DNA from 4 places in the Paraburkholderia sp. BR14312 genome. Region 2 is predicted to be linked to each of the others. Evidence: predicted binding sites of a transcription regulator. Region 2 holds the regulator's gene; each other region holds the start of a gene.
What was found. The regulator LexA, encoded in region 2, represses DNA repair genes until DNA is damaged. The targets are predictions, from matches to a motif close to ACTGTATNNNNATACAGT.
Positions count from the first base shown of each region.

Region 1: the regulator LexA is predicted to act here: its motif matches at 1,374-1,391, upstream of AB3X98_RS07005 (PA0069 family radical SAM protein).
Region 3: the regulator LexA is predicted to act here: its motif matches at 4,265-4,282, upstream of AB3X98_RS12810 (VRR-NUC domain-containing protein).
Region 4: the regulator LexA is predicted to act here: its motif matches at 2,639-2,656, upstream of recA (recombinase RecA).

Region 1 covers NZ_JBFPKI010000002.1:259,376-266,996, forward strand. Annotated here, with positions in the region: gene AB3X98_RS07000 (NINE protein) at 1-166, shown strand, start outside; gene AB3X98_RS07005 (PA0069 family radical SAM protein) at 183-1,337, opposite strand; gene AB3X98_RS07010 (Lrp/AsnC ligand binding domain-containing protein) at 1,452-1,940, opposite strand; gene AB3X98_RS07015 (D-amino acid dehydrogenase) at 2,117-3,403, shown strand; gene AB3X98_RS07020 (acyl-CoA dehydrogenase) at 3,485-5,272, opposite strand; gene AB3X98_RS07025 (electron transfer flavoprotein subunit alpha/FixB family protein) at 5,405-6,352, opposite strand; gene AB3X98_RS07030 (electron transfer flavoprotein subunit beta/FixA family protein) at 6,367-7,116, opposite strand; gene AB3X98_RS07035 (MetQ/NlpA family ABC transporter substrate-binding protein) at 7,328-7,621, opposite strand, start outside.
Region 2 covers NZ_JBFPKI010000007.1:285,038-292,658, forward strand. Annotated here, with positions in the region: gene AB3X98_RS21405 (sulfate/molybdate ABC transporter ATP-binding protein) at 1-809, opposite strand, end outside; gene cysW (sulfate ABC transporter permease subunit CysW) at 812-1,780, opposite strand; gene cysT (sulfate ABC transporter permease subunit CysT) at 1,780-2,676, opposite strand; gene AB3X98_RS21420 (sulfate ABC transporter substrate-binding protein) at 2,826-3,884, opposite strand; gene lexA (transcriptional repressor LexA) at 4,178-4,828, shown strand; gene AB3X98_RS21430 (hypothetical protein) at 4,893-5,270, shown strand; gene AB3X98_RS21435 (DUF2939 domain-containing protein) at 5,367-6,050, shown strand; gene AB3X98_RS21440 (universal stress protein) at 6,112-6,582, opposite strand; gene nodI (nodulation factor ABC transporter ATP-binding protein NodI) at 6,904-7,621, shown strand, end outside.
Region 3 covers NZ_JBFPKI010000004.1:151,694-159,314, forward strand. Annotated here, with positions in the region: gene AB3X98_RS12800 (AAA family ATPase) at 1-163, shown strand, start outside; gene AB3X98_RS12805 (ATP-dependent DNA helicase) at 236-2,527, opposite strand; gene AB3X98_RS12810 (VRR-NUC domain-containing protein) at 2,524-4,257, opposite strand; gene AB3X98_RS12815 (hypothetical protein) at 4,378-4,956, shown strand; gene AB3X98_RS12820 (DUF3443 domain-containing protein) at 5,088-6,368, opposite strand; gene AB3X98_RS12825 (DUF2844 domain-containing protein) at 6,365-6,838, opposite strand; gene bamC (outer membrane protein assembly factor BamC) at 7,225-7,621, shown strand, end outside.
Region 4 covers NZ_JBFPKI010000002.1:597,513-605,133, forward strand. Annotated here, with positions in the region: gene AB3X98_RS08610 (DUF2889 domain-containing protein) at 1-422, opposite strand, end outside; gene recX (recombination regulator RecX) at 542-1,450, opposite strand; gene recA (recombinase RecA) at 1,483-2,559, opposite strand; gene AB3X98_RS08625 (response regulator transcription factor) at 2,808-3,572, shown strand; gene AB3X98_RS08630 (sensor histidine kinase N-terminal domain-containing protein) at 3,585-5,231, shown strand; gene AB3X98_RS08635 (MFS transporter) at 5,553-7,211, shown strand; tRNA gene AB3X98_RS08640 (tRNA-Met) at 7,323-7,399, shown strand; gene AB3X98_RS08645 (sensor domain-containing diguanylate cyclase) at 7,491-7,621, opposite strand, start outside.

The sequences.
Region 1 (7,621 bases), on a different contig from region 2:
CGCGTTCGTGGAGAAAGGCCGCACGAGCCGCTCGGGCTGGACGGTGATTTTCGTCGTGATCTTCTCGCTGCTGATTGGCGCGTTCCTGCTGATGACGGGACTCGCACTCTCGTTTCAAACGTACTTCGAGTCGCAAGTCGAGGCCGCGAAGGCGCTCTCGCAGTAAATCGCGCAGTAACGGCTCAGAACAGGTCGAGCTGAGGCTTCTCGCGCACGGTCCTCGACTGCACGAACGCCGACATGTCCAGAATGCCGTGGCGCCGCTCGTTGAGCCCGAGGCGCCGCACGGCATGATGAAAGCGCTGCTTGAGCAGGTCGGCCCACAGCCCCGTTCCCTTCATGCGCTGCGAAAACGCCGATTCGTAGTCTTTGCCGCCGCGCATGTCGCGCACGCGGCTCATCACGCGCTCGGCGCGCTGCGGGAAGTGCGCCGCCAGCCAGTCCTGGAACAGCGGCGCGACCTCCCACGGCAAACGCAGCACGATGTAACTCGCGCTTGTCGCACCGGCCTCGGCGCAGGCTTCGAGCACGCGCTCCATGTCGGGCTCGGTCACGAACGGAATCACGGGTGCGATGCTCACGCCGACCGGCACACCGGCTTCGGCGAGCGTGCGGATGGTACGCAGCCGCCGCGCGGGTGTCGCCGCACGCGGTTCGAGCGAGCGGGCGATATCGGCGTCGAGTGTGGTGATCGTGATTGCCGCCATGAACTGCTGGCGCGCGGCCATCGGCGCGAGCAGGTCGAGATCGCGCTCGATCAGCGAGGATTTCGTGATGGCCGCGAACGGATGCTGCCGTTCCGCCAGCACTTCGACCACGCGGCGTGTGATGCGCAGGTCGCGCTCCACCGGTTGCCAGGCGTCGGTATTCACGCCCAGCGCAATCGGTTCGGGCTCGTACGACGGCTTGGCGATTTCCCGCGCGAGCAACTCCGCCGCATTGACCTTGGCGTAGATTCGGCTCTCGAAATCGAGCCCCGGCGAAAGGCCGAGATAACTGTGCGTAGGCCGCGCAAAGCAATAGATACAGCCGTGCTCGCAGCCGCGATACGGATTGAGCGAGACGTTGAATGGAATGTCCGGCGACTGGTTGCGTGTGAGGATGCTCTTCGCGCGCTCTTCGAAGACTTCGGTGCGCAGCCTGGGCTCGCCGGTTTCATCGCCATCACCATCGCGCTCCCCGCCGACACCCGTGGGCTGCCAGCCGTCGTCGAACGCTTCGCGCTGGTCGACTTCGTAGCGCCCTTGCAGGTTCGTGACCGCCCCGCGCCCCTTGCGCGCCGTGGGCGGCGCAACGGGATACCAGGCGTCGGGATCGGGGTGATGGGAGTCGGTCACGGCTTAAGCGGAATAGACAAGAAAACGCGGATCGATACTGTATAAATATACAGTATCGATCCGCGTTGTCGAGTCCTAAAAACGGGGCGCTTTCAGCCGCCACAGTGACCCTCGTCATTCCCCCACGGCGATGGTCAGCGTCTCCTTGATCTCTTCCATCACCACGTAGCTCTTCGACTGCACGGCGCCCGGCAGTTGCAGCAGGATGTCGCCGAGCAGCTTGCGGTAGTCGGCCATCTCGCCGATGCGCGCCTTGATGAGATAGTCGAAGTCGCCCGAGACGAGATGGCATTCGAGCACTTCGGGAATCTTCTGCACCTCGCGGCGGAACTGGTCGAACATGTTGCCGCTCTTGTGATCGAGCGTGATCTCCACGAACACGAGCAGCGCCGCACCCAGCACCGAGGGATTCACACGCGCGAAGTAACCCGTGATCACGCCGTCGCGCTCCATGCGCTTGACGCGCTCGATGCACGGTGTGACCGAGAGCCCGACCTGCTCCGCGAGGTCCTTCATCGCCATGCGGCCGTCCTCCTGGAGCAGCTTCAGGATGCGGTGATCGAGCCGGTCGAGCGCGCGGACCGGTTGGCGCTGCGTTCTCATGATTTCTTCCCGAAAATCTGAAAAATACGATAACAAAACCTGGACATACAACAATAGCATAGCTACAAATACTGGCTACACCCGGATTTCCATGCCTTCTTCCCTATCGGTGCCAAAAGACGGCTTCCAAGGGCCCGGCAACGCGGCGTAGCTCAACGAAACTATATGGAGCAGCTATGCGAGTCGTCGTGTTGGGCAGTGGTGTGGTCGGTGTGGCCAGCGCCTGGTATCTCGCCCGCGCGGGCCACGAAGTCACGGTGATCGACCGCGAGGCCGGTCCCGCGCTCGAAACCAGTTTTGCCAATGCCGGACAGATCTCGCCGGGCTACGCCGCACCGTGGGCCGCGCCGGGCGTGCCGCTCAAGGCGATCAAGTGGATGTTCGAGAAGCACGCGCCGCTCGCCATTCGTCTGGACGGCACGAAGTTCCAGCTGCAGTGGATGTGGCAGATGCTGCAGAACTGCACGGCTGAACGCTACGCGCTCAACAAAGGCCGCATGGTGCGTCTCGCGGAATACAGCCGCGACTGCCTGCAGGCGTTGCGCGCCGACACGGGCATTCAGTATGAAGGCCGCACGGGCGGCACGCTTCAGGTGTTCCGCACGCAGCAGCAGTTCGAAGGCGCAGCGAAGGACATCGCCGTGCTCAAGGACGCGAACGTTCCGTACGAACTGCTCACCGCAGCCGAACTCGGCCGCGCAGAACCGGCGCTCGCCGCGGTGTCGGGCAAGCTCACCGGCGGCCTGCGTCTGCCCGGCGACGAAACCGGCGACTGCCAGCTGTTCACCACGCGCCTCGCCGCCATGGCCGAACAACTGGGTGTGAAATTCCGCTACAACACGCCGATCGACGGCCTCGCCATGCAGGGCGACCGTATCGCGGGCGTGCAATGCGGCAGCGAGCTGGTGCGCGCCGATTCGTTCGTGGTCGCGCTCGGCTCCTTCTCGACGAAGATGCTCGCGGGCCTCGTGAAGATTCCGGTTTATCCGCTCAAGGGCTATTCGATCACGGCGCCGATCGTGAATGCGAGTGCCGCGCCGGTTTCGACCGTGCTCGACGAAACCTACAAGATCGCGATCACGCGTTTTGACGACCGCATCCGTGTGGGCGGCATGGCCGAGATCGTCGGCTTCGACAAGACGCTCAAGCAAGCGCGCCGTGAAACGCTCGAAATGTGCGTCAACGACTTGTTCCCGGGCGGCGGCGACACGACGAAGGCCACCTTCTGGACCGGCCTGCGCCCGATGACGCCGGACGGCACGCCGGTTGTCGGCCGCACGCCGATCTCGAACCTGTTCCTGAACACGGGTCACGGCACGCTCGGCTGGACGATGTCGTGCGGTTCGGGCCAGTTGCTCGCCGACCTGATCTCGGGCAAGCAACCCGCCATCCGCGCCGACGATCTTTCGGTGCACCGCTATCTCGGCGACACGCAAGGCTCGCATCGTCCGGCGTATGCCTGAAGCCAGCCACGCTGCGTGAACGAACACGGCGCCGCCAGGGCGCCGTGTTTCATTTCTCGCTGTGAGTAGCGCGCGGCTGCGTCAGAACTGATCCTCCGCTAGCGCCAGCACGCCCTCGCTGCCGTTGGCGCTGACGATCGCCGCTTCGAGCGCCACCGCCTGCGGCAAGACGTGTTGCGCGTAGAACTGCGCCGTGGCGATCTTCGCGCCATGAAACTTCGGGTCCTCCTGCATGAGACGCTGCGAGGCGAGCATGGCGCGCGCCATCTGCCAGCCGCCCAGCACGATGCCCGCCAGCTTCAGATACGGCACGCTGCCCGCGAATACCGCGTTCGGATCGCTTTTCGTCTTCGCGAGCACGAAGTCCACGGCCGATGCCAGCGCATCCTTACCCGCCGCGAGATGCTTGCGCATCGACTCGAACGCCGCGCCTCGTTGTGCGGCCAGCGCGTCGACGGTCTGCGCGATATCGGTGAGCAGCGCCTTTGCCGCCGCGCCGCCGTCGCGCAGCGTCTTGCGTCCGATGAGATCGTTCGCCTGGATCGCCGTCGTGCCCTCGTAGATCGGCAGAATGCGTGCGTCACGGTAGAACTGCGCCGCGCCCGTCTCCTCGATGAAGCCCATGCCGCCATGCACCTGCACGCCGAGGCTGGTCACTTCCAGCGCGAGTTCGGTGCTCCAGCCCTTCACGATCGGCACGAGGTACTCGTAGCGCGCCTGATGCCGCGCACGGGCCGCCTCGTCGGGGTCGCCATGCGCGCGGTCGCTCTCGCCGGCCGCCACGTAAGCGAGCGCACGCGCGGCTTCGGTGAGCGCACGCATCGTGGCGAGCATGCGGCGCACGTCGGGGTGATGGATGATGCTCACTGCCGCTTTCGCAGAACCATCCACCGGGCGGCTCTGCACGCGCTCCTTCGCATAGGCGAGCGCCTTCTGGTACGCGCGATCGGAGACGGCCACGCCCTGCATGCCCACCGCAAAACGCGCGGCGTTCATCATGATGAACATGTATTCGAGGCCGCGATTCTCTTCGCCGATCAACTGGCCGATCGCGCCGCCATGGTCGCCGAACTGCAGCACGGCGGTCGGGCTCGCCTTGATGCCGAGCTTGTGTTCGATCGATACGCAGTGCACATCGTTGCGCGCGCCGAGCGTGCCATCTTCGTTGACGAGGAACTTCGGCACGATGAAGAGCGAAATGCCCTTCACGCCTTCGGGCGCCGTGGGCGTGCGCGCGAGCACGAGATGGACGATGTTCTCCGCCATGTCGTGCTCGCCCCACGTGATGAAGATCTTCGTGCCGAACACCTTGTACGTGCCGTCGCCTAGCGGCTCGGCGCGCGTGCGCACGGCGGCGAGATCGGAGCCCGCCTGCGGCTCGGTGAGGTTCATCGTGCCGGTCCAGTCGCCGGAGATGAGCTTCGGCACGAAGCGCTGCTTTTGCGCTTCGCTGCCGGCGGTGAGGAGCGCTTCGATGGCGCCGTCGGTGAGCAGCGGACACAACGCGAACGAAAGGTTCGCCGCGTTGAGCATTTCCACACACGGCGTGCCGACGAGCTTCGGCAAACCTTGTCCTTCGTATTCCTGAGGATGCTGCACGCCTTGCCAGCCGCCTTCCACGTATTGCCGGAATGCCGCCTTGAAACCGGGCGTGGCGTGCACGTTGCCGTTTTCCCAGCGGCTCGGATTGCGGTCGCCTTCGGCGTTCAGCGGCTCGAGCACTTCGCCGCACAGCTTAGCGGCTTCGTGCAGCACCGCTTCGACCGTTTCGGGCGTGGCGTCTTCGCCGCCCGGTAAGTTGGCGATTTCTTCGAGGCCGGCCAGTTCCTTCATGACGAACAGCATGTCGCTCGTGGGCGCCTGGTACATTTCAGTCTCCTCCTGTCGGTATGCGGTTCCTCAAATGACAAAGGGGCGCCGCGGCGCCCCTTTGCTGCTTCGTCTCACGCCACGCGTTCAATCATGATACGCGGCGCTCGTCGCTCGATACACCGGCCGGATTCAGCCGAGTTCCTTCACGAGTTCCGGCACGACCGTGAACAGGTCGCCCACGAGGCCGTAATCGGCCACGCTGAAGATCGGTGCTTCTTCGTCCTTGTTGATCGCGACGATGACCTTCGAGTCCTTCATGCCGGCCAGATGCTGGATCGCACCCGAGATGCCGACCGCCACATACAGTTGCGGCGCGACGATCTTGCCAGTCTGTCCGACCTGATAGTCGTTCGGCACATAGCCCGCGTCGACGGCTGCGCGCGATGCGCCAAGTGCGGCGTTGAGCTTGTCCGCGAGCGGCTCCAGCACCTTCGTGTAGTTCTCGCCGCTGCCCAGACCCCGGCCGCCCGAGACGATGATCTTTGCGCTCGTGAGTTCCGGACGGTCGAGCTTCGTCACTTCACGGCCGACGAACTGGGTGAGGCCGCTGTCCGCTGCCGCGTCGAGCTTCTCGACTGCTGCGCTGCCGCCAACGGCTGCAACTGCATCGAATGCCGTCGTACGCACGGTGATGACCTTGATCGGGTCGACCGATTGCACCGTCGCGATGGCATTGCCCGCGTAGATCGGACGCTCGAATGTGTCCGGCGCATCCACGGCGGTGATGTCGCTGATTTGCGCGACGTCGAGCTTCGCGGCGATACGCGGCGTGACGTTCTTGCCCGCTGCCGTTGCCGGCGCCAGGATGTGCGTGTAGTTCTTCGCCGCATTTTGCACAAGCGCGAGGACCGTCGCTTCGACGTTCTCGGCGAGACCCTGCTCGAGTTGCGGCGCGTCGGCCAGCAGCACCTTCGCAACGCCTGCGATCTTCGCGGCGGCATCCGCTGCGGCTTGCGCATTGTGGCCCGCGACCAGCACGTGCACGTCGCCGCCAATTTTCTGTGCTGCGGCGACCGTGTTCAGCGTCGCGGCCTTGATCGAGTGATTGTCGTGTTCAGCAATAACCAGATTCGTCATTTTCGTCTCGCTCCTTACAGCACCTTGGCTTCCGTCTTCAGCTTCTCGACCAGCGTCTTCACGTCCGGCACCTTCACGCCTGCGCTGCGCTTGGGCGGCTCGGCAACCTTCAGCGTCTTCAGACGCGGCGTGACGTCGACGCCGAGGTCTTCGGGCTTGACGGTTTCCAGCGGCTTCTTCTTCGCCTTCATGATGTTCGGCAGCGTGACGTAGCGCGGCTCGTTCAGGCGCAGATCCGTCGTAACGACTGCGGGCAGCTTGAGCGACAGCGTTTCCGCGCCACCGTCCACTTCGCGCGATACGGTCGCCTTGCCGTCGGCCACGACCACCTTCGAGGCAAACGTAGCCTGCGGCAGGTTCGCCAGCGCGGCGAGCATCTGGCCGGTCTGGTTCGAATCGTCGTCGATGGCCTGCTTGCCGAGGATGACCAGTTGCGGCTGTTCCTTGTCGACCAGCGCCTTCAGTAGCTTGGCCACAGCCAGCGGCTGGAGGTCTTCGTTCGACTCGATGAGGATCGCGCGATCCGCGCCGATGGCCAGCGCCGTGCGCAGCGTTTCCTGCGCTTGCGTCACGCCCGCCGAAACGGCGATGACTTCGGTCGCCACGCCCGCTTCCTTCAGACGCACCGCTTCTTCCACGGCGATTTCGTCGAACGGGTTCATCGACATCTTCACGTTCGCGATGTCGACGCCCGTGCCATCCGACTTCACACGAACCTTCACGTTGTAATCGACTACGCGTTTGACTGGCACAAGGACTTTCATTCACATGCTCCGAAGTTACGAATACGTCAACCTGGCGGACATTATAGCGATAGCCCTGTCGGGCCGATCTGCCACCAGCAATTTTCCCGAACCACCGCTGCCGCACCCCGGTCATCAGTAGCGAACGATCGTGCGATTTTACGGTGGAAAAAACCCGGGCATCAAGCCCGGGCGCCGAAAAAATATCTCTAATTTCACGGCCCAGGGGGTCCTACCAGGAGGTGATGACCGCCCCGCCGAACGTCGTTTCGACGTAGCGCTTCACTTCCGGCGAGTGGTACGCGGCGACCAGCTTCGCCACCCAGGGCTTGTTGCGGTCGGCCTCGCGGATCGCGAGGATATTCACGTACGGCCCCTTCGGGTCTTCGATTGCGATCGCGTCCTGTTTCGGCTTCAGGCCCGCTTGCATGGCGAAGTTCGTGTTGATCGCGGCGGCGTCCACGTCGTCGAGCGAACGCGGAATCTGTGCGGCGTCGAGCTCGACGATTTTCAGCTTCCTGGGGTT
Region 2 (7,621 bases):
GGGCCTTCGAAGCTCGCGTGCACGGAGATCGGCTGCGCCGCGCCCTCGGCGACGAAACCGCGTGCATCGACGCTACCGCGCAGCCGGTTCGCGGCGCCCAGGAACTCGTAGACGAAGGCCGTCTGCGGATGATCATAGACGTCCTGCGGGCTACCGACCTGCTCCACGTGCCCATGATTCATCACGACGATGCGATCGGCCACCTCGAGCGCTTCCTCCTGGTCGTGCGTGACGAAGATCGTCGAGATATGCAGGTCGTCGTGCAGGCGACGCAGCCACGAGCGCAACTCCTTGCGAACCTTGGCGTCGAGCGCGCCGAACGGTTCGTCGAGCAGCAGCACCTTCGGCTCGACGGCGAGCGCGCGCGCAAGCGCGATGCGCTGACGCTGGCCGCCCGACAGCTCGGACGGATAGCGCTGCGCGAGCCAGTCGAGCTGCACGAGCTTGAGCAGTTCATGCACCTTCTCGCGAATCACGGCCTCCGAGGGCCGCTCGCTGCGCGGCTTCACGCGCAGGCCGAACGCCACGTTCTCGAACACCGTCATGTGGCGGAACAGTGCGTAATGCTGGAACACGAAGCCCACCTGGCGCTCGCGCGCGCCCACCTCGCCCACGTCCTGGCCTTGCAGCACGACCTGGCCCGCGTCGGCGTATTCGAGGCCCGCAATGACGCGCAGGAGCGTGGTCTTGCCACAACCGGAAGGTCCGAGCAGCGCAACCAGTTCGCCCGGCGGAAAGTCGAGCGAGACGTTGTCGAGGGCGGTGAAGTCGCCGAAGCGCTTGTGCAGATTGCTGACGGTGATGCCCATGTTTACTGCTCCCCTACTTGAATCGGTTGGCGCACGGCGCGAGGCGCTGCGTGTTGTGAAACATGTTGCACGGCCACGGGTTGCGGGCCGGCGTAGGCGGGAATCTCGTCCGCGCCGCGCAGTTCCGCCGAAAGGCGGCGCTCCGCGAGCAGCTTCAGGCCGAGCGTGACGAGCGCGAGCAACGCGAGCAGCGATGCCACGGCGAACGCCGCCGCGAAGTTGTACTCGTTGTAAAGAATCTCGACGTGCAGCGGCATCGTGTCGGTCTGGCCGCGAATATGACCCGACACCACCGACACCGCGCCGAACTCGCCCATGGCGCGCGCGTTGCAGAGAATCACGCCGTACAGCAGACCCCAGCGGATATTGGGCAGCGTCACGCGGCGGAACATCTGCCAGCCCGAGGCGCCCAGCACGTGGGCGGCCTCTTCTTCGTCGTTGCCCTGCGCCTGCATCAGCGGAATCAGCTCGCGCGCGACGAACGGGAACGTCACGAAGATGGTGGCGAGCACGATACCCGGCACCGCGAAGATGATCTGCACGTTGCGGTCTTCGAGCCACGGCCCGAGCCAGCCCTGCGCGCCGAACAGCAGCACGTAGATGAGACCTGAAATCACGGGCGAAACTGAAAACGGCAGGTCGATCAGCGTGGTGAGCAGCGCCTTGCCGCGAAACTCGAACTTCGCGATCGCCCACGACGCCGCGAGGCCGAAGCCCAGATTCAACGGCACCGCGATCGCCGCGGTGATGAGCGTGAGCTTGATCGCGGAGAGCGCGTCGGGATCGACGAGCGACGTGAAGTAGAAGCCGATACCCTTCGACAGCGCCTGCCAGAACACCGCGACGAGCGGCACCACGAGAAACAGCGCGAGAAACGCGAGCGCAATGCCGGTCAGCAGCCAGCGCACCCACGGTGATTCGGTGACCGGGTCCGGCCGGCGCGTACTTCGTTGTTGCGGCCGCGTGCTCATTACGCACCTCCCGCGACGGTTGCGGCCACCACGGCATTCGGCGCGCTGCCGGCCGTTACACCCCGGCTCGTGCGGCGCTGCAAATACCACTGCAGCGAATTGATGAGCAGCAGCATGACGAACGAGACGCAGAGCATCATCACGGCAAGCGCCGTTGCGCCCGCATAGTCGTACTGCTCGAGCTTGGTGATGATGAGCAGCGACGTAATCTCCGACTTCATCGGCACGTTGCCGGCGATGAAGATGACCGAGCCGTACTCGCCCAGCGCACGCGCGAACGCGAGCGCGAAACCCGTGAGGAGCGCCGGCAGCACCGCGGGCAGCACGACACGGCGGAACGTGAGCCAGCGCGAGGCGCCGAGGCACGCAGCGGCCTCTTCCTGTTCGCGCTCGAAGTCCTCGAGCACCGGCTGCACCGTGCGCACGACGAACGGCAAGCCGATGAAGGTCAGCGCCACGAGCACGCCGAGCGGCGTGAAGGCGATCTTCAGACCGAGCGGCTGCAGGAACTGGCCGATCCAGCCATTGCCGGCATACACGGCGGCGAGCGAAATGCCCGCCACGGAAGTCGGGAGCGCGAACGGCAGATCGACGAGCGCATCGATCACCCGTTTGAACGGAAACCTATAGCGCACGAGCACCCACGCGAGCAGGAAGCCGAATACCGCGTTGATCAGCGCCCCGCCGAGCGCGGCGGTGAACGTGAGCCGGTACGACGCGATCACGCGCGGCGACCACACGGCGCGCACGAACTGGCTCCAGTCGAGTGTCGCCGTCTTGAGAAAGGTGGCGGCAAGCGGAATGAGCACCACGAGGCTCAGATAGGCCACCGTGATGCCAAGCGTCAAACCGAAGCCAGGCAGCGCACTGGGCTTGCGCAATCGAAACGTTGTCATGCTCATCGTCCAGACATGGGTTGCGCGATTCGTGCGTTGCAGATTCGCGCCGAAAAGCGCGCCCGTAGGCGCGCTTCGTTGTTATGCGATCACGTCGTTATGCGGACCGCTTACTGCTTGACCGCCTGCTGCTTGACTGCTCGACAGCTTTACTGCGGCTGATAGATCGAATCGAACACGCCGCCATCCGCGAAATGCGTCTTCTGCGCGTTGGGCCAGCCGCCGAACGTGTCGTCGACCGTGTAGAGCTTGAGCTTCGGAAACTTCGCCGTGAGCGCCGCCGGGACCTTGTCCGAACGCGGACGGTAGAAGTTCTTCGCGGCGATCTCCTGGCCCTCTTCGCTATAGAGGAACTGCAGGTAGGCTTCGGCCTCCTTGCGCGTGCCCTTCTTGTCGACGACCTTGTCCACCACGGCAACCGGCGGCTCAGCCAGAATGCTCACCGAAGGCACCACGATCTCGAACTTGTCCGGGCCGAACTCCTTGAGCGAGAGAAATGCTTCGTTTTCCCATGCGATCAGCACATCGCCGATGCCGCGCTGCACGAAGCTCGTCGTGGCTCCCCGCGCGCCCGAGTCGAGCACGCCCGCGTTCTTGTAGAGCTTCGTGACAAAGTCCTTCGCCTTCTGCTCGTTGCCGCCCGGCTGGTGCAGCGCATACGCCCACGCCGCGAGATAGTTCCAGCGCGCGCCGCCCGAGGTCTTCGGATTCGGCGTGACGATCGAGACACCCGGCTTGGTCAGATCGTCCCAGTCCTTGATGTGCCTGGGGTTGCCCTTGCGCACGAGGAACACGATGGTCGACGTGTATGGCGAGGCGTTGTCGGGCAGGCGCTTTTGCCAGTCCTTCGCGACGATGCCCTTGTTGGCGAGCGCGTCGATGTCCCATGCCAGCGCGAGCGTCGCGACGTCGGCCTGCAGACCGTCGAGCACCGAGCGCGCCTGTGCGCCCGAGCCGCCATGCGACTGTTTGATGGTGAGCGTTTCGCCCGTCTTCGCCTTCCACTGCTTGATGAAGGCTTCGTTGATGTCCTGGTACAGCTCGCGCGTCGGATCGTAGGAGACGTTGAGCAGCGATGTATCCGCGTGAGCGGCCAGCGGCACCATAGCCGCCATCGCCGTGACGCCGACGAGCGGCGCAACGCCGATGACCAGTTTTGCCGCCAGTGTTTTCAGCCAGCCCGCGCGCCCCGTATGTGTCGTGCCCATCTATCTGTTCTCCGTTCTCGTGTGTGCTCGTTTGCGCTCATTGATGAAACCGCAGCTAACGATGGAGGCCAGTCTAGCGATCCCCTTACATTATTAAAAATGATGTTTTCTTATTTTTTAATACGCAAAAGTGGTAAGGACAGAGGAAGTCGCTGTTAGAGCGCGGTTTCATCCGCGCAAACACGGGAAAACGGCCTGATGGCAACGTTCAGTCGATGAACTTCAAGTAACACTTGAAAAGTGGCGAGTACTGTATAAAAATACAGTTACCTGTTCAAACATACAGTGGCGCCATGACCAAACTCACCGCACGACAGCAGCAGGTTTTCGATCTGGTTCGCCGGGCCATCGAGCGCACGGGCTTTCCGCCCACGCGCGCCGAGATCGCGGCGGAACTCGGCTTCAGCTCCGCCAACTCCGCGGAGGAGCATCTGCGTGCGCTGGCGCGCAAGGGCGTGATCGAACTGGCTGCGGGCGCCTCGCGCGGCATCCGCCTCGTGCCGGGGCCCGACGACCTGCCGCACCAGTTCACGCTCCCGCACCCGAGCATCATGCAGCTCTCGCTGCCGCTCGTCGGCCGCGTCGCTGCGGGTAGCCCGATCCTCGCGCAGGAGCACATCTCGCAGAACTACATGTGCGACCCGGCGCTCTTCTCGAGCCGCCCCGACTACCTGTTGAAGGTGCGCGGCCTTTCCATGCGCGACGCCGGCATCCTCGACGGCGACCTGCTCGCCGTGCAGAAAAAGGCCGAAGCGAAAGACGGCCAGATCATCGTGGCGCGCCTCGGCGACGACGTGACCGTCAAGCGCCTGAAGCGCCGTCCGAACGGGCTCGAGCTGATCGCCGAGAACCCCGATTACGACAATATTTTCGTCGAGGCCGGCAGCGCGGAATTCGCGCTCGAAGGCATCGCGGTCGGGCTGATCCGCCCCACCGAATTCTAAGGAATCCGTCTGAGCGCGGTTTGCACATTGTTTGCGCACCATCTGCGCATACCTGGAGAGAGTCATGGAACGTCTTGCCCGCCTGCTGCCCTTCCGCCAATTCGGCCGCCTTCGCCATCTCCGTGGAATCGCCTCGTGCGCGGTCCGCGAAGTCCGCGATTCGGCTGCCGCACTGAGCGGCTCGCTCTTCGAAGACTCGCCTGAGATGGTGGCGGCCAGCGCAGCCGACCTGCCCGTGCTGCCCTCGGCACAGCCGGCGTTTGCGCGCGTGTCGCTCAACAGCACGCTCAACACCGAACAGCCCATGCGCCGCGCGCCCGTGCGCGTCTATCAGGGTCCGTCGCGGCTCATCCTAGTCGGCACGGTCGACGCGGTTTGCCGCGCAATCGACCGCTGCATCGCCGAGCAGCACAGCGACCTGCCCGCGGCACTCGCGAAGTAAGCAGCAACGCTGCCCAAATGTGAGAAGAGGTTACGGGCGGGATCGTTTGGCCCGGTTTGCGGTCAACACCGTGTTTAAACGATTTGCCCTATGCCGATGACGGAATCTCTCTCTACCCCGCGCAAGACCCAAGGCTGGAAAAAGCCCGTTGCGATCACGGTCGCCGTCGCAATGGTCGTTGCCGCGATCGGCTACGCCTATGCGTCGCCCTATATCGCGGTGAAACACATGAAAGCCGCGGCCGACGCGCGTGACGCCGTCGCGCTCAACGAATACGTCGATTACCCTGCGCTGCGCCTGAGCCTGAAACAGCAGGTGGGCGAGATGCTGCACCGGCGCGTCGAGGGGCAGCACAGCAGCAATCCGTTGCTGATCCTCGGCGCCGTAATTGGCGCGGCACTGATTAGTCCGCTCGTGGATGCCTACGCCACACCGGAAGGCGTGGCCGCCCTGCTCGATGGCATGCCGCCGACGGGCAAGCCCGGCGACCGGCCACACGCGCCGCCGCCAGCGGAATCCGGCGCGCCATCCGCGCAATCGGCAGAGCCGCCGCAATCGGCACCCGCCTCCGCCGCGCCACCGGCCCCGGCCGTATCCGGCACCCCCGCGCCCGAGGCGCGGCCGGTGACCACGGCGGGCTATCGCGGCCTCAATGAGTTCGCGCTCACGTGGGACCGCGGCAGTACGGGCGAGCACTACGCCGCCATCCTGCAGCGTCACGGGCTCTTCTCGTGGAAGCTCTCGGCGGTCGAGCTAAGCGAAGGAAACGTCTCGAACTGAGACAGATCGGCAGTGGCAGCGCTAACAGGCCGGTTCCAGGCGAGCCGGCCCGCTCGATCCCCTACGCGGCGGCTTGCTGCTGCTTTTCCTCAGCCGCCGACGAACACGCCACGAGAATGCTGCACGAAACGCGGTCGAGCAGCGGCGTGTTGCCGGCGCCCATCCACCAACGCGAGAGCCCTGTGCGGCAGCGGTGGCCCACCACCACGAGGTCGGCATTCAGCTCGTTGGCCAGATTCGCGATTTCGTCGATCGGATGACCGAACGCGAAATGCCCCTGAGCGCGCACGCCGCGCTCAGTTAGCCAGTCCACGCCTTCCTGAAGAATCTCGCGCGCCGTTTCCTCGAAGCGGCCGCAGGCCACGTCGGTCAACAGGCCGGCGCTCTGGGCGATCGTCGAACGCATGTCGACGACCGAGAGCAAGTGCGTCTCGGCCTGCAGATCGAGTGCAAGATCGGCGCCGCACCGCAGCGCCTTGCGGCCTTCGCGCGAGCCGTCGTAACAGAGCAGAATTTTTTTATAGCTCGCCATGATCGCTTCTCCCCGCCCGCGTGATTTGCAGGCTGTGCGATTCTCATGATGGTGCGCCGCAATTCCACACGCAAGGGCTGGAAAACGCCAGGTGTGCATCGAAAAACGCCAGGCGCGTCCCAATCGGCGCATGCATCTTGCACAGTGCTGGATGCTTGCCGCGACATGCATTTACCTCGTGCATCGTCAAAACACTTGTGAGCGACGCCCGACCCGCCGCGCAGCAATGCACTAAAATGGGCCGCCTCGTTTCGTGCGATTTTTCGTTCGGTACTTCGAGCGACTCGCGCGATGCCCGATCGACTCACGTTCAACCGGTCCATGCCCGCACCCGCCATCGAATTCGAGCAGGTCATCAAACATTATGGAGACAGGACGGTCGTCAACGGCCTGTCGTTCGACGTCGTTCCCGGCGAGTGCTTCGGACTGCTCGGCCCGAACGGCGCGGGAAAAACCACGACACTGCGCATGCTGCTCGGCATCGTTTCGCCCGATGCGGGTCGCATCAGCCTGTGCGGCGAGCCGGTGCCGGCGCGCGCGCGCCACGCCCGCCAGCGCGTGGGGGTGGTGCCGCAGTTCGACAATCTCGACCCCGACTTCACCGTGCGCGAGAACCTGCTCGTGTTCGGCCGCTACTTCGGCTTGTCCGCGCGCGAAACGCGCGAGCTCGTCGCGCCGTTGCTCGAATTCGCGCGCCTCGAAAGCAAGGCCGACGCACGCGTGGGCGAACTCTCAGGCGGCATGCGTCGACGTCTCACACTCGCGCGCGCGCTCGTGAACGACCCGGACGTGCTTGTGATGGACGAGCCCACTACGGGCCTCGATCCACAGGCACGGCATCTGATCTGGGAGCGGCTGCGCTCGCTGCTCGCGCGCGGCAAAACGATTCTCCTCACCACGCATTTCATGGAGGAGGCCGAACGGCTTTGCAATCGGGTCTGCGTGATCGAGGAAGGCCGCAAGATCGCCGAGGGCGCACCCAAGGCGCTGATCGAATCGGAGATCGGCTGCGATGTGATCGAGGTGTACGGACCGGACC
Region 3 (7,621 bases), on a different contig from region 2:
ACCCGACGTGAAGGAGAGCAAGCCGGCGAAGAAGAAGAAAACGGCGGCACCGCCTGTCGACGAAATCGCGAGCGAGATGGCCGCCGACGACATGGAAGGCGATCCACCGCCCCCGCCTCCGAAGAAGAGCGGCAAGGGCGGGGGCAAGGCGAAGCCTGTTTGATTGAGTGGAGCACCGGCTGGCGCACCGAAACGTGCGCCAGTTTTTTACGTTACGATTGATCTGGAATCCAGATTAACTCGTGGCGATACGCCACCACGTGGGCAGCAGCGCGCGCACGCCGGGCTGTGCGAAGCGGTCGTCCAGCAGGTGTACGACACCGCGATCCTGCTCGGTGCGGATCACGCGCCCGGCAGCCTGCACGACCTTGCGCAGGCCCGGAATCAGGTAGGTGTAGTCGAAGCCGTCGCCGTAGAGCGTATCCATGCGTGCGCGCATCGCCTCGTTCACGGCGTTCACCTGCGGCATGCCGAGCGTCGCGATGAACGTGCCGATGAGACGTGTGCCCGGCAGATCGATGCCCTCGCCGAACGCGCCGCCCAGCACCGCGAAACCGATGCCGCAGCCGCCTTCCACGAAGCGCGCGACGAAGGCCTGCTGATCCGCTTCGTCCATGGTGCGCGACTGGAGCCAGACTTGCACCTCCGGATGGCGTGCCGCAAACGCATCGGCGGCTTGCTGCAGATAGTCGTAGCTGCTGAAAAAGCACAGATAGTTGCCGGGGCGTTCGACAAATTGCGCGGCCACGCGCCCGACCAGCGCTTCGAGCGAACGTTCGCGGTCCTTATAGCGCGTCGAGATATGCCGGGCGATGTGGACGTCGAGCTGCTCGGCGCGAAATGGCGTGTCGATGTCGATGCTCACCGTGTTGGCGGGCAGCCCGAGCATGTCGCTGTAGTAATGCGTGGGCGAGAGCGTCGCCGAGAAGAGCGTGATGCTGTGTGCCGTGGCGATGCGCGGGCGCAAGGCATCCGCCGGCACGATGTTGCGGATGGCGATCGTGGAACGCGGGCGGCGCGCGTTCTGATGCGCCAATGGCGTGACGTCGAAGAGTGAATGCGTATCGAAGCGTTCGGCAATGCGCGTGAAGTGCAGGGCGTCGAAATAGAAGCGCTCGAGTTCGGGATCGCGCACGAGCGCGGGTTCGGCGAGCTGGTCGCCGATCGCCCCGATCACGTCGCCAAGCGCGGCGACGAGGCCTTCGGGCAAGGTGTCGCTCGCGCGCCAGGCGCCGGGCAACACGGCGTTCTGCGCGTTCCAGTGCTTCTGCAGGCGCGCGAGCGCGCGCTTGAGCGGTGCGCTCGCGGCGCGGCGCACGGCGTCGATGCGCGTTTGCACGAGTTCCGCCGAATACATCGCGCGGGCGCGCTCGGGGAGGTTGTGGGCTTCGTCCACGAGCACGCTCGCGCGCCACTGGTTGTGCGCGGCGAGCATAAAGAGCATGGCGCTCGCGTCGAACCAGTAGTTGTAGTCGCCGACGATCACGTCGCTCCAGCGCGCGAGTTCCTGGCCAAGGTAGTACGGGCAGACGGCATGCTCGCTCGCCACCTCGCGCAGTGCCGCGCGATCGAGCCGCACGCGCTCGAGCGCCGCCGCACGCGCGGCCGGCAGACGGTCGTAAAAGCCGCGCGCAAGCGGGCATGATTCGCCATGACATGCCGCTTCGGGATGCTCGCACGACTTTTCGCGCGCGACGAGTTCGAGCACGCGCAGGGGCACGGGCGTTCGATGCGCTTCGGCGCTTGCTTCGTCTTGCGCGCTTGTCAGCGTAGCGAGCGCGTCGAGTGCCAACTGACGCCCAGAGCTTTTCGCGCTCAGAAATACGACCTTGTCGATCGCCGCGCGCGGGCAAGCCTTCAACTGCGGAAAGAGCGTGCCGATGGTCTTGCCGATGCCGGTGGGCGCCTGCGCGAGCAGACAGCGTCCCTGCGTCGCCGCGCGCCAGACGGCTTCGGCAAGATCGCGCTGGCCGCGTCGAAACTGCGGATGCGGCAGGCACAGTGTGGCAAGCGCGGTATCGCGTGCGGCGCGGTGGGCGCTTTCCTGCTCGGCCCATGCAACGAAGCGACGACATTGCGTTTCGAACGCGGTGCGCAATTCCCGCGCGCTCGCATGCTCGACGAGCGCCGTCTCGCGCCCCGAACCGATGTCGTAGTACACCAAAGCGAGTTCGAGCGCATCGAGGCCGAGTTTTTCGCAGAGAAGTGCGCCGTAGACGCGCAACTGCGCCCAGTGCAGCGCGCGCTGATTCTCGCGCATCGCATCGAGGTCGCCGCGATAGGTCTTGAATTCTTCGAGCCTGCGGCGCGCGGGATCGTAGCCGTCGGCGCGACCGCGCACGCTCAGCGATTCGAACGTGCCGGAAAGCGCGATCTCGGTCTCGTAGCCGGGCGGGCGCCGCGCGGCGATGGCGGCGTGGCCGGCGCGGCCGTCGCTTGCGTCGGGCGAGGGCGTGAAGCGCAAGTCGAGGTCGCCGCGCTTCGCGGTGAACTCGCACAGCGTGCGCACGGCCACCGTGTAGCTCATGGCGCGGGCAGCGCCTGGCCGGCGCTGTCGTCGGCTTCGTCTGGCAGGTTGGGCCAACGCACCTGCAATACGGAAACCGGCATGCAGTGCTGCACGCAATAGGCCAGCCAACGGCGCTGGTTGTCCTGCAAGCGGTCGCCGGGGCCTTTCACCTCGATCAGTTCGTAGCGCCGCTCGTGCGGCCAGAAGCGCACGAGATCGGGCAGACCCGAGCGGTTCGCGACGGGTTCGCGCAGCAGTCGCTCGAACCACAGGCGCAGATGAGCGGCGGGGAAGCAGTCGAGGGCGAGCGTGAGCAGTTCGTCGCTCAATGCGGGCCACGCGACGAACGGTGACTGGATGCCGGATTTTTCCGCATAGCGGCGCACAATCGACTCGCGGTAGGCGCGCGTTTCGAGTTCGGCGAGACATGTTTCGAACTGCGAAGCACGTCGTGCGACGAAGTCGGCGGCGTGCAGGTCGGCGGGGCCGCGCTGGAACGGGTGGAAGAACGCGCCTGGCATCGGCGCGAACAGCGCGGGCCAGCAGAGCAGGCCGAAGAGCGCGTTGATCAGCGTGTTCTCGACATAGAACACGGGCGCTTGCGGCGTGGCGAGCTCGATGCGCGTGGCTTCCTCGACGCGCAGTGGGCCAGGCGCCGCGGGCAGCGCGAGTTCGAGCTGCGCGAACCCCGGCCCGGCGCTCGTCTTCGACTTCGCCCGGGTGCGCGCGAGACGCCCGAGCGTGCGCGCCGCGCGCTGCGCTTCCTCTTCGTTCGCGGGCGCATCGGCAATGGTCTGCGCGAGCGCCAGCGCTTCCTCGCGTCGGTTCAGTTGTTCGAGCACACGCACGCGGCGGTAACGCGATTCAGGGTGAGCGCAGTCGAGATAAGCGCGCCACGCGAGTTCGGGTTCGCCCGCGCGCTCGGCGGCGAGCCCCGCGGCGTGACGCAGCTTGTCGTGGCGAGCGCGCAGCCAGGCGTTCGCGTGCGTGCGCGGGGCCAGCGCGTCGAGTGCTGCGAGTGTTGCGGTGATGGCGCCGGCAGCGTCGAAGTCCTGGGTCTCGGCGGCGCTCTCGAGTCCGTCGCGGCAATCGCGCAGCGCCAGATACGCGTCGATGTCCTCGCGTCGCTGGAACGCACGCGAGGCGTGATCGAAGGGCACGCTTTCGTAGCGAAAGACGCCGAGGTCGGCGAGCACGAACTCCGACCAGTCCTGATGCAGGTTGCCGAAGAACATCAGGCGCAGGCGCTCGCAGAGCGGGGCGCTCGCGAACAAAAGCACAGTGTCGGACGAAGCCGGGAACCACGCACGCCAGTCGCGCGGTTCGGGCGCGGCGGCATAGTGTGCATCGAGCGCCTCGAGCGTTGCCGCGCGCGTGGCGCGAGCTTCGAGCGCGATGCCAAGTCGCTCGGCGAGCGCTTGCAGTTCGGCTTTCGTCACGAGCGCGGCGAGCGCGCCGAGATCGAGTGCGGGCGCGTCGTCGAGCCAACCCGCCGCGACGAGCGGTGCCGCAGCCGCGCGCGGGCAGCCGATCTCGTCGTACGCGAGCCGGCTGGCGCGAAAATAGGGACCCTTACGCATCAGCATGCGCACGAAGAGCGCGCGAGATGCTTGCGGCACCTGCACGAATTCGTCGGCGAAGCGGCGCTCGGCGTCGTCGAACAGGTCGGCGCAGCGCGCGTCGAGCCACGCTAGCGCACGCTCGAAGTTCGCGAGGTAATAGAACGGATCGGGAGAGTCGGGAAGCACGCGTGGCACTGTACGGATATACAGCAGCGATGATAGCAGGGTCGCAGGTGGGCGCGAGCGCCGTCAGGGATTCCCCGCCCCGTACGCTACAATTGCCGCAGCCTGAAAATCGGATGAGCGATGAACACACGTAACGCATGCTTCGCCGGCCTCGCGGCCGCCGTCACCCTGCTCGCGGGATGCGCGGCGCAGTACCGCAACACCAGCGCCTGCGAAGAGGCGATGCGTAGCCGCCTTGCCGAGACGACGCTCGGCGACCTCAAGGTCACGCATAGCGCGACGACGTATCGTGGCGCCCGTGTGGTGGTCGAAGGGCAGCTCGAGAACGGCGCGGCTTCGGCCGCCGTGGTCGCGTCGGCGCCGTCTGCCTCGGCCGCATCGGCGGCATCGGCGGCGGCGTCCACCACGGCGCAGGGCGCCAACGAGGCGCCCACGGTCACGGCGCCGATGGTGCAGGCGGCGGCGCTGCCCGGCACGATTTCGGTTCCCACCGCTCCGGTCGCCCAAGGCGGCACGCCAGAGGGCAAGCCGACCACGCCGGTCGCCGCGCTGGTCGCAAAGCTTGGTATCAAGAAGGCCGTCGGCACACCGGCGGCCGCGGAGTGCACCTTCAACGAGTCGGGCCTCGCGACGTTCCGCTGGCTCGCGCCGCCTAAGCTCGCGAAGACCACGCCCGACCCGAACGCCGCCAACGATTAAAACGAACGCACGCTGCTCGCCGTGGCGTTGCTACGGCCGCACCCGTCGTTGGCGCATTCTGCGCTCATGAAGGCCTCGCAAGAGGCCTTCGTCGTTTGTAGCTGATAAGACTCCGGTGATCGCCGGCGCGCTCAAAACGCGAAGAATGGTCCGCTGCCTGCAGGTGTGTCCTGCAAGGCGATCGCCGTGAACACGCGGCGCCCGAAGAAGAACGGCAGTCCCCAGCCGAACGCGCGACCGTTGTAGCCAGCGAGATTGCTGAAGGCCCAGTTGCCGGTGGCGAGCAGCGTCGTCGAGCTTGCGACCGCGAAGGTCACGCAAGCGCCCACACCGTCGATGCCGGCTATCGTCGCACCGAGGCTGACCGGCGAACTCGGGCAATACCAGAACCCGCAGCGCGTCATCGTCGGGCTGTTGAAGTACAGCGCGTTCGAGCCCGTGTCGAGGTAGCTCAGCGAGTAGACCGTGCCGTCCGATGTCGTCGTCTTCACATAGCCGGTGCCCGAGTTCGCGCGCAGCACCGTCGCGCTGCCGAGCGCGTTGTTCGCCTGCGTGCCGATGCCGAAGATCATCGACCCCCTCACCCCGGACGCGCCGCTGTCGGCCAGGGGCGGCAGGTCGATGATCACGCCGTTGTTGTCGGTGGCAAAGCCCGCCACCGGGTTGCTGACTTGTTGCGCAAGCGGTTGCGCGCTCGCCGTGCAGCCGCTCGCGCGGCAGGCGTAGTACCACGGCGTGGCGGCCGCCCTGACGCAGGACACGCCGCAATCGGCGCTGAACGGCCCGACTCCGAGAATGCCGTTCGAGCGCAGCGTGGCGGCGCTGTTCATCGCGAGGCCGCTGCCGGCGCAGCCGTCCGGCGCTGACGCGGGCACGGCCGGGTCGGCGATCAACTGGATCGGCAATGAAGCGGCAGTCTCGCCCGCGAGCTTCACGTCGGCGCTGCGCACTGTGCCCCACGTGTAGCCCGTGCCGAACACGGCGCATTCGCCGGCGACGTCGACCCCCGCACCGGCTGGCACGGGGGGCAGCGAGAAGCCCGCCGGCAGCGCCGAAGCGAGCAGGCGCAGGCCTTGGGAGCCGGTATCGACCTGGACGTTGTCGACGCTCGCGCAGTCCGCGGTGCCCGGCACGCAGACCGTGACGCTCGTCATCAGCATGTTGCGCGTCGAGGTGGGTGTCGGGCCCACCGTGACGGCCACGACATTGGGCGTGGTCGATTGCGGAATCGTGCGGCTCGTGCCGGCGGTCGACGGCGCACTCGAGGCAGTTGGGGCGCTGGCGGGTTCCGCGGCGCCTGTGCTCGCGGACGCGGTTCCGGCATCGCCGCCACCGCACGCGGTGAGCGCGGCGCAAAGCGAGAAGAGCGCGAGGGGGGCGACGAGGGCGAGGCGCCGGGAGCGGGCCTTCATTGGAGATCCCCGACGCTCACGCCAGCGGGAAGTGCGGCGGGCAGCCACGCGCGTCCCACGTAGGCGCGCATGTGGCCGGCCGTCTCGACCACGACCTGAGCGCCGTCCACGCGCGCAGCGTGCAGGCCGTTGCGGCCCGTGGCGTGAAGCGCCGCGGCGGCGCTGCGCCAGTCGGCTGCGTAACGGCCCAGTAGTGCCCCCACGTTGGGCTGAGCCGGCCCCTGCCACGTGTACGCGAAGACCGTCCCGGCCGCGCTGCCCACATAGGCGTTGATGGTCGTGCCGTTGTCGTCGACGTAGCTGACGACGCGGCCGGCGCCGCCACCGATGCTGCGTTGGGCGGCGCCGGCCGGTACGGTCGCGGTGTCGCCGAGCGCGGCCCGGGCCGGCGCGGCGGCGAAGCCGAGGCAATTGAGCGCGCAGGCGAAGGCTGCGGCGCGGCCCGCCTGGGTGAGGCTGCAAGTTTTCATGACGCTCTCCGGTCCTGCTATTTACGAATCTTTTTTGAGATTTCGAGATGAAATTAGCACCAGGGTCGTTCTTGCGAGCGTCCCAGGCCGGGAGGGCGGCACAGCGCAAAGCAGCGTTTGCGCGTGGGGAGGAGTTAATGCGTTGATCCAAAAGGAAATTGGCGGCTTTTCAGTAGGTTCGCCGCGCCGGATCGAATGTGGATGAATGTTAAGGCGCGGTCGGTCTGCCGTGCCGCGACCGCGGTTCGGCGCGCGTCGCCGCTGCGGATATCGGGCCTGGATTGCGTGCCACCCCGTGGTTTTTGCACAGCGGGCCGCCGGACCGGTAAAATGTTTGGTTGATCCACGGAAACTGGCCGTGGCGTAGCCGAAGGGATTACCCGAACATGAGTGATTTTCATCAACGTCTTGCCGCACGCGCGCTCGCGCTTCTGATGGCGGGCGGGCTGGTCGCCGGCTGCAGCTCGCCGACGCCAGGCAAGATCGATTACCGTAGTGACGCCAAGGCGAAGCAGTCCTCGCTCGCTGTGCCGCCGAACATGCTCGACGAAGCGTCCGACCAGCGCTCGCTCGCGCCGCAGGGCGGCGAAACCTCGCTGTCCTCGCTCAAGCAGACCCAGGCCGCCGCGCCGCAGTCCGACGAGGCCCAGGTGGTCCCGCAGGTGCCGGGCATGCATATCCAGCGTGACGGCACGGAAAGCTGGCTCGTCATCGACAGCCGCACGCCCGAGCAGGTCTGGGCGCAAGTGCGCCGCTTCTGGCAGGAACAAGGCTTTCTGCTCG
Region 4 (7,621 bases), on a different contig from region 2:
GCCCCGACGAACGCCTGGATCGCAGCGGTCGGCAAAACGCCCAACATTTCTGTGAGGTGTGTGCAGCCGACCGTGCCGGCGAGGAGCCGGCCCGCTTCACGGCGGAAATTGTCGAGGAGATTGAGCCCGATAAGGGCCCGATAGGCGGGATTGGCGTTCTGGCACTGACCGTCGTAAGGCACCCAGTCGGACGACGCTTCGGCGTCGACGACATTGAGCTTGCGATCGATCGTAATACGCAGCCAGAGTTCATGGATCGGCAGACCATTGGGCCGGACACCGGCGGCGAGCGGCACGTCGCGTGGCTTGTGGTCGGTCAGGCACGCGTCGATGTCCCACAGGCCGTCTTCGCGCTCATAGGCAACCGCCCGGATGGCGCGCTGATGGCGCAACTGGCGGGGCACGGGCGGAGAAAGCGGCATGCTAAAGGTAAGACCGGATTGGAAAACCTCGTGATTTTAACATACCGAGTATTTGAGACAGCCGCGAACACACAGGCCGGGCGGGGACTTGCCTGAGCGGATTTTTCGAGACGGCCGGCTCAGTTATCGGACCAGTCTTCGTCGATTCCCTTGAGGATCTTGCCGATGATCGACATCGAGAAGCCGCGCGCCGCGAGAAAGCGCGCCTGGCGCGCGCGTTCGGCGGGCGTCTCGGGCAACTGGCCGTACTTCTTCTGCCAGACCGTGCGGGCGCGGACGAGCTCGGTCTCACGCAGTTGCGAGCTCACCTCTTCGATGAGCGCTTCGCCCACCGCGTGGCGCTTGAGTTCGCTGACGATACGCCCTGCCCCCACGCGCGACGCGCGCCGGTGCACGACGCTTTCGGCAAAGCGCGCGTCGGAGAGCCAGCCCTCGCGTTCGAGTGAATCGAGCAGCACTTCGAGTGCGTCGGCGTCCTCGGTGTACGGCATGAGCTTGCGCGAGAGTTCGGCGCGGCTGTATTCGCGGCGCGAAAGATAGCCGAGCGCGCGGCCCTTGAGGGAGCGCTCGGGGCGCTGCTTCGCCGTGGACGACTTTTCGCGCTCGCTGGCGCGTGCGGCGCGGCTGGCCGAGCTGCGCTCGTATTGGTCGGCTTGCGGCGCGCTGGATTCGCGCGCTGTTTCGAGCGGCGCGCGACGCGATCGCTTGAATGTGGGTTCGGACAGCGGTTCTGGCGGCACGTTTGCCGCCTCTTCATCCGCCCCGCTGAAGAACGCCTCGAACGGGACTTCGAAGACCGCGCCGCCATCGTCGCTGAGATCGGCGGGCGAAGAAAACGCGGCGCCAGAATGCGCAAAACCGCGATCGCCCGCCTGGGCGTCGCGGCTCAAATGGCCAGAACGGCTCGTGCGCGAGTCGGCAGGCTTGACGGCGGAGCGCCGTTCGACGCCCCTGTCCGCAGGCGAACCCGCATGCGGGTTCGCCTGCTCGCCGGAAGGCGAGGACGTGGGTGACCCGCCCTTGCGCATCAGCTTGCCTTATCTACGAGAGCCTGGTGGACTTACTCTTCGTCAGCGACTTCGACTTCGCCGGAGTCCTTGACGCCGTCCGGCATCGTGCTCACGCCAAGCGACTCGCGGATGCGGTTTTCGATCTCGCGAGCAATGTCCGCGTTCTCGCGCAGGAATTCGCGTGCGTTGTCCTTGCCCTGGCCAATGCGCTCGCCGTTATAGCTGTACCACGCACCCGCCTTGTCGACGATCTTGGCCTGCACGCCGAGGTCGACGATTTCGCCCTGACGCGAGATGCCCTCGCCGTAGAGAATGTCGAAAACGGCTTCGCGGAACGGCGGCGAGACCTTGTTCTTCACGACCTTCACACGCGTTTCGCTACCGATCACTTCGTCGTTCTTCTTGATCGAACCGATGCGGCGAATGTCCAGACGCACCGACGAATAGAACTTGAGCGCGTTGCCGCCCGTGGTGGTTTCCGGGTTGCCGAACATCACGCCGATCTTCATGCGGATCTGGTTGATGAAGATCACCATGCAGTTCGTCTTCTTGATCGTGCCGGTGAGCTTGCGCAGCGCCTGCGACATCAGACGCGCCTGCAGACCCGGCAGCGAGTCGCCCATTTCGCCTTCGATTTCGGCCTTCGGCACGAGCGCCGCGACCGAGTCGATCACGATCATGTCGATCGAGCCCGAGCGCACCAGCGCGTCGGTGATTTCGAGCGCCTGCTCGCCCGTGTCCGGCTGCGAGATGAGCAGTTCGGGCACGTTCACGCCGAGCTTGGCGGCGTATTGCACGTCGAGCGCGTGTTCCGCGTCGATGAACGCCGCCGTGCCGCCGAGCTTTTGCATTTCGGCGATGACCTGCAGCGTGAGCGTGGTCTTACCCGACGATTCCGGACCGTAGATCTCGACCACCCGGCCGCGCGGCAAACCACCCACGCCAAGTGCGATGTCGAGGCCGAGCGAACCGGTGGAGACTACCTGGATGTCCTCGACCGCCTCGCCGTCGCCGAGTCGCATGATCGACCCCTTGCCGAACTGCTTTTCGATCTGCGCGAGCGCGGCGGCCAGCGCCTTGCTCTTTTCAGCAGTCAGCCCAGCCGAGCCTTTCTTGCTATCTTCCATGAATCGTCCTTTGCTATGATGAACGGCGTCTCGTGACCATGCGCACGCCTCATTCGGGCTAATGCACACGAACGCAGACACTGTATAAAAAAACAGTGGTTTTGGCAAGCCTTTCTGGCTATCCAGAACCGCGAATTTCGGGAGACCGCCGCGCGTCGCCTGGCCGCGCCTTCAAGGACGCGGCGCGGCGCGGGTGTTACGAGCCTGACTACGAGGTCTAAAAGCCTCGAAGGCGACGCTGGCGCAACATGCGAATCCTCATTGCCGAAGACGACAGCATACTCGCGGATGGACTCGTGAGATCACTCCGCCAATCGGGCTATGCCGTTGATCACGTGCGTAGCGGCGTGGATGCCGATACCGCGTTGTCGATGCAGTCGTTCGACCTCCTGATCCTCGATCTGGGCCTGCCGAAAATGCCGGGCCTCGAAGTGCTGCGCCGTTTGCGCGCGCGCAATTCCAACCTGCCCGTGCTGATCCTCACCGCCGCCGACAGCGTGGACGAGCGCGTCAAAGGCCTCGACCTCGGCGCCGACGACTACATGGCCAAGCCTTTCGCGCTCAACGAGCTCGAAGCGCGCGTGCGTGCGCTCACGCGGCGGGGTGCGGGCGGCGGCCCGACCGTCGTGCGGCACGGCGCGCTGGCGTTCGACCAGGTGGGGCGCATTGCGCGCATCAACGACCAGGTGCTCGATCTTTCCGCGCGCGAACTGGGCGTGCTCGAAGTGCTGCTGCAGCGGCTCGGGCGGCTCGTCTCGAAGGAGCAGCTCGTCGACCACCTGTGCGAATGGGGCGAAGAAGTCAGCAACAACGCCATCGAAGTCTACGTGCACCGGCTGCGCAAGAAAATCGAAGCGGGCGGCGTGCGCATCGTGACCGTGCGCGGGCTCGGCTACTGCCTCGAAAAGGAGGCGAAGGAAGCGCAGGCCGGCGCAGGCCAGACGCCCGCCCGGACCGAGGCCGGCACGCCCGACGCCGCGCCGGCGATGCCCGCCAGCCACCACTTCAAGTAGGCAGGATCGACGATGGCCGGGCGTCCTCCCATCGCGCGCGCCGTGCCGCCCAAGGGCGCCGCAGGCGTGGCCGGCCCGGCCGACAGCGTCTCGGGCGCGACCGCATCCGCGGCCGACGCCCTCGACGACGACGCGCGCGACGCCCGCTACGCCAATCCGTTCGCCCCGCCCGACGAAGCCGAAGCCGCCGCCGAGGCCCGCCCGCGCTCGCTCTTCGGCGAGATTCTCGACTGGATGCTCGCGCCCCTGCTGCTGCTCTGGCCGATGAGCATCGCGGTCACGTATCTCGTGGCGAAATCGATCGCCAACGCCCCGTTCGACCGCGCGCTCGAAACCGACGCCTATGTGCTCGCGCGCCAGATCCAGCCCGTCAACGGCGTGGCCGAGCTGACACTGCCCGCCTCCACGCGCGACTTCCTGCGCGCCGATAACGTCGACAGCGTGTTCTATCAGGTGCTCGGCAGCCGTGGCGAGCTGATCGGCGGCGATCGCGACATGCCGCTGCCGCACGACGACGACCGCCCGCCGCCGGGCCTCGTCGAATTCCGCGACGACACGCTGCGTGGCATCGACATCCGCGTCGCCTATACGACCGTGGAGCCAACGCATCCGAGCGTCGGCGATCGGCAAGGTCAACCCGTGCTCGTGCAGGTCGCGGAAACGCTCGACAAGCGCCGCCAGCTCGCCAACGACATCATCAAGGGCGTGATCCTGCCGCAGTTCGTGATCTTGCCGCTCGCGATCCTGCTCGTGTGGTTCGGGCTCTCGCGGGGCCTCGCTCCCCTGCACGCGCTGCAGTCGAACATCCGCATGCGTCGCCCCGACGATCTTTCGCCGCTCGAAGCGCGCCGCGCGCCGCCCGAAATCGAGCCGCTCGTCACCTCGTTCAACGACCTGCTTACGCGCCTCGAACAGAACATGGAGCTGCAAAAGCGCTTCATCGCCGACGCCGCGCATCAGATGAAAACGCCGCTCGCGGGCCTGCGCACCCAAGCCGAGCTCGCGCTGCGCCAGGACGCCCCCGCCGAAGTGCACCGCTCGCTCGAGCAGATCGCGACGAGCTCCGAGCACGCCGCACGGCTCGTCACCCAGCTGCTCGCACTCGCGCGCGCGGAGAACCGCATGTCCGGACAGGTCTTCACCTCGGTGGACGTGGCCGACGTGGCGCGCCACGCCGTGCGCGACTGGGTGCAGCCGGCGCTCGCCAAGCAGATGGACCTCGGCTACGAAGGCCCCGAAACGGCCGGCGGCAGTGAGGAAGACGATGGCGAAGCGGGGGCGCGCATCGAAGTGGACGGCAACCCGGTGATGCTGCGCGAGATGCTCTCGAACCTCATCGACAACGCGATCCGCTACACGCCCGCGGGCGGGCGCATCACCGTGCGCGTGCGGCCCGAGCCCTCGGCGGGCATGGTCCATCTCGAGGTGGAAGATACGGGCATAGGCATTCCGAGCGCCGAGCGCGAACGCGTGCTCGAGCGCTTCTACCGCATTCTCGGGCGCGACGGCGAAGGCAGCGGACTCGGGCTCGCGATCGTGCGCGAGATCGCCACGATGCACGGCGGCATGCTCGCCATCGAGGATCACGTCTATCAGGACACGCCGCGCCTCGCCGGCACGCTCGTGCGCGTGACGCTGCGCTTGCGTACGCAGGCCTGAGCGGCATTGCCGGCGCTTTGGCGGCGAAACCACCGCGAAACTGACGGACCGCGTCAGAAAACCGGGATGGGACTTACCCTTACCCGATACGCTTCGAGCGAGTCAAAATCTGCACGTTAGAATATATTTACCCATAAATGCAGTATTTTGATTGCGAATTCAGCGACGTTAGCCGACCCCACCCCACACCGACGCTACACTCGAAAACCCACACCCGCGTCAGAAGCCCGTAAGTTTCCATTCCAATAATGCTCCGCAGGACCGCGGGTCTACGAGTCGCCTGCCCGACGGACCACACGCATATCAATACTGGAGACATCTATGGCAACCGTTGGCGGACAAGTCTCGCACGCGCCGATGACCAGCGACGAAAAACGCGTGATCTTCGCGTCGTCGCTCGGCACCGTGTTCGAGTGGTATGACTTCTACCTGGCCGGATCGCTCGCGGCCTTCATCAGCAAGAGCTTCTTTTCCGGCGTCAATCCCACTGCCGGCTTCATCTTCACGCTGCTCGGCTTCGCTGCGGGCTTTGCCGTGCGTCCGTTCGGCGCGATCGTGTTCGGTCGCCTCGGCGACCTCGTGGGCCGCAAGCACACGTTCCTCGTCACGATCGTCATCATGGGTATCTCGACCTTCGTGGTCGGCTTCCTGCCCGGCTATGCGTCGATCGGCATTGCGTCGCCGGTGATCTTCATCGGCATGCGGCTGCTGCAGGGCCTCGCGCTCGGCGGCGAGTACGGCGGCGCCGCGACTTACGTCGCGGAACACGCGCCGGCCGGACGACGGGGTTTCTACACCTCGTGGATCCAGACGACCGCCACACTTGGCCTGTTTCTCTCGCTGCTCGTGATCCTCGGCGTGCGCACCTTCACCGGCGAAGAGCAGTTCGCCGCATGGGCATGGCGCATTCCGTTCGTCGCCTCGATCCTGCTGCTCGCGGTTTCGGTGTGGATCCGTCTGCAACTCGACGAATCGCCGGCGTTCAAGCGCATCAAGGCCGAGGGCAAGGTCTCGAAGGCCCCGCTTACTGAAGCGTTCGGCCAGTGGAAGAACCTCAAGGTCGTGCTGCTCGCGCTCTTCGGCGTCACGGCCGGCCAGGCCGTGGTCTGGTACACGGGCCAGTTCTACGCGCTCTTCTTCCTGACGCAGACGCTCAAGGTGGACGGCGCCAGCGCCAACATCCTGATCGCGGTGGCGCTGCTGATCGGCACGCCGTTCTTCCTGTTCTTCGGCGCGCTCTCCGACAAGATCGGCCGCAAGCCGATCATCATGGCTGGCTGCCTGATCGCGGCGCTCACCTACTTCCCGATCTTCAAGGCGATCACGCACTACGCGAACCCCGCGCTCGAAGCCGCGACCGCACGCGCACCCATCGTCGTGATCGCGGATCCGGCCGAATGCTCGTTCCAGTTCAACCCGGTCGGCACCTCGAAATTCACGAGTTCGTGCGACATCGCCAAGAGCGCACTTTCAAAGGCCGGCCTGAACTACGAGAACGTGGCCGCCCCGGCAGGCACGCTCGCGCAAATCAAGGTGGGCGACACGACCATCGACACGTTTGACGGCCGGGCGCCCGGCGCCAAGGAAGCCGGCGCGCTGTTCGAGAAGACGCTCGCGGCTACGCTGAAAGCGGCGGGCTATCCGCTCAAGGCCGATCCCGCGCAGCTCAACTGGCCGATGACGGTGGTGATGCTCACGATCCTCGTGATCTTCGTGACCATGGTGTACGGGCCGATCGCGGCGATGCTGGTGGAGATGTTCCCGACGCGCATCCGCTACACCTCGATGTCGCTGCCCTATCACATCGGCAACGGCTGGTTCGGCGGCTTCCTGCCGGCGACGGCCTTCGCGATCGTGGCGGCGCGCGGCGATATCTACTCGGGCCTCTGGTATCCGATCATCATCGCGCTGGGCACCTTCGTGATCGGCATGCTGTTCGTGAAGGAAACCAAGGACTCGGATATTTACGCGCAGGATTGAGGCTGTGAGCGCTGCCGGGTGGGGCTTCTCGCCCGGCGGCCGCCTTCCCTGCAAAAAAGATGACGAAGGGGGTTGACAGCCTCCGGCTGTACCGCGATAATTCTTTTCTTCGGCGAATTAGCTCAGCCGGTTAGAGCGACGGAATCATAATCCGCAGGTCCGGGGTTCGAATCCCTGATTCGCCACCAGTTGCAAAAGAAAGCCGCTGTCCCACAAGGACAGCGGCTTTTTTCATTGCCGCGTGCGTGGCGAACCGGAGTCCGCCGGACCGCACGGCATTCACCTGATCTGCTTGCGCTCCCGCTTCGTTTCGTACATCGAACGATCCGCGTATTCGATCAGCGCCGTCATCTCGGTGCCGTCGTCGGGCAGGATGGCAACGCCCACGCTCACGCCGAGATCGATGCGAT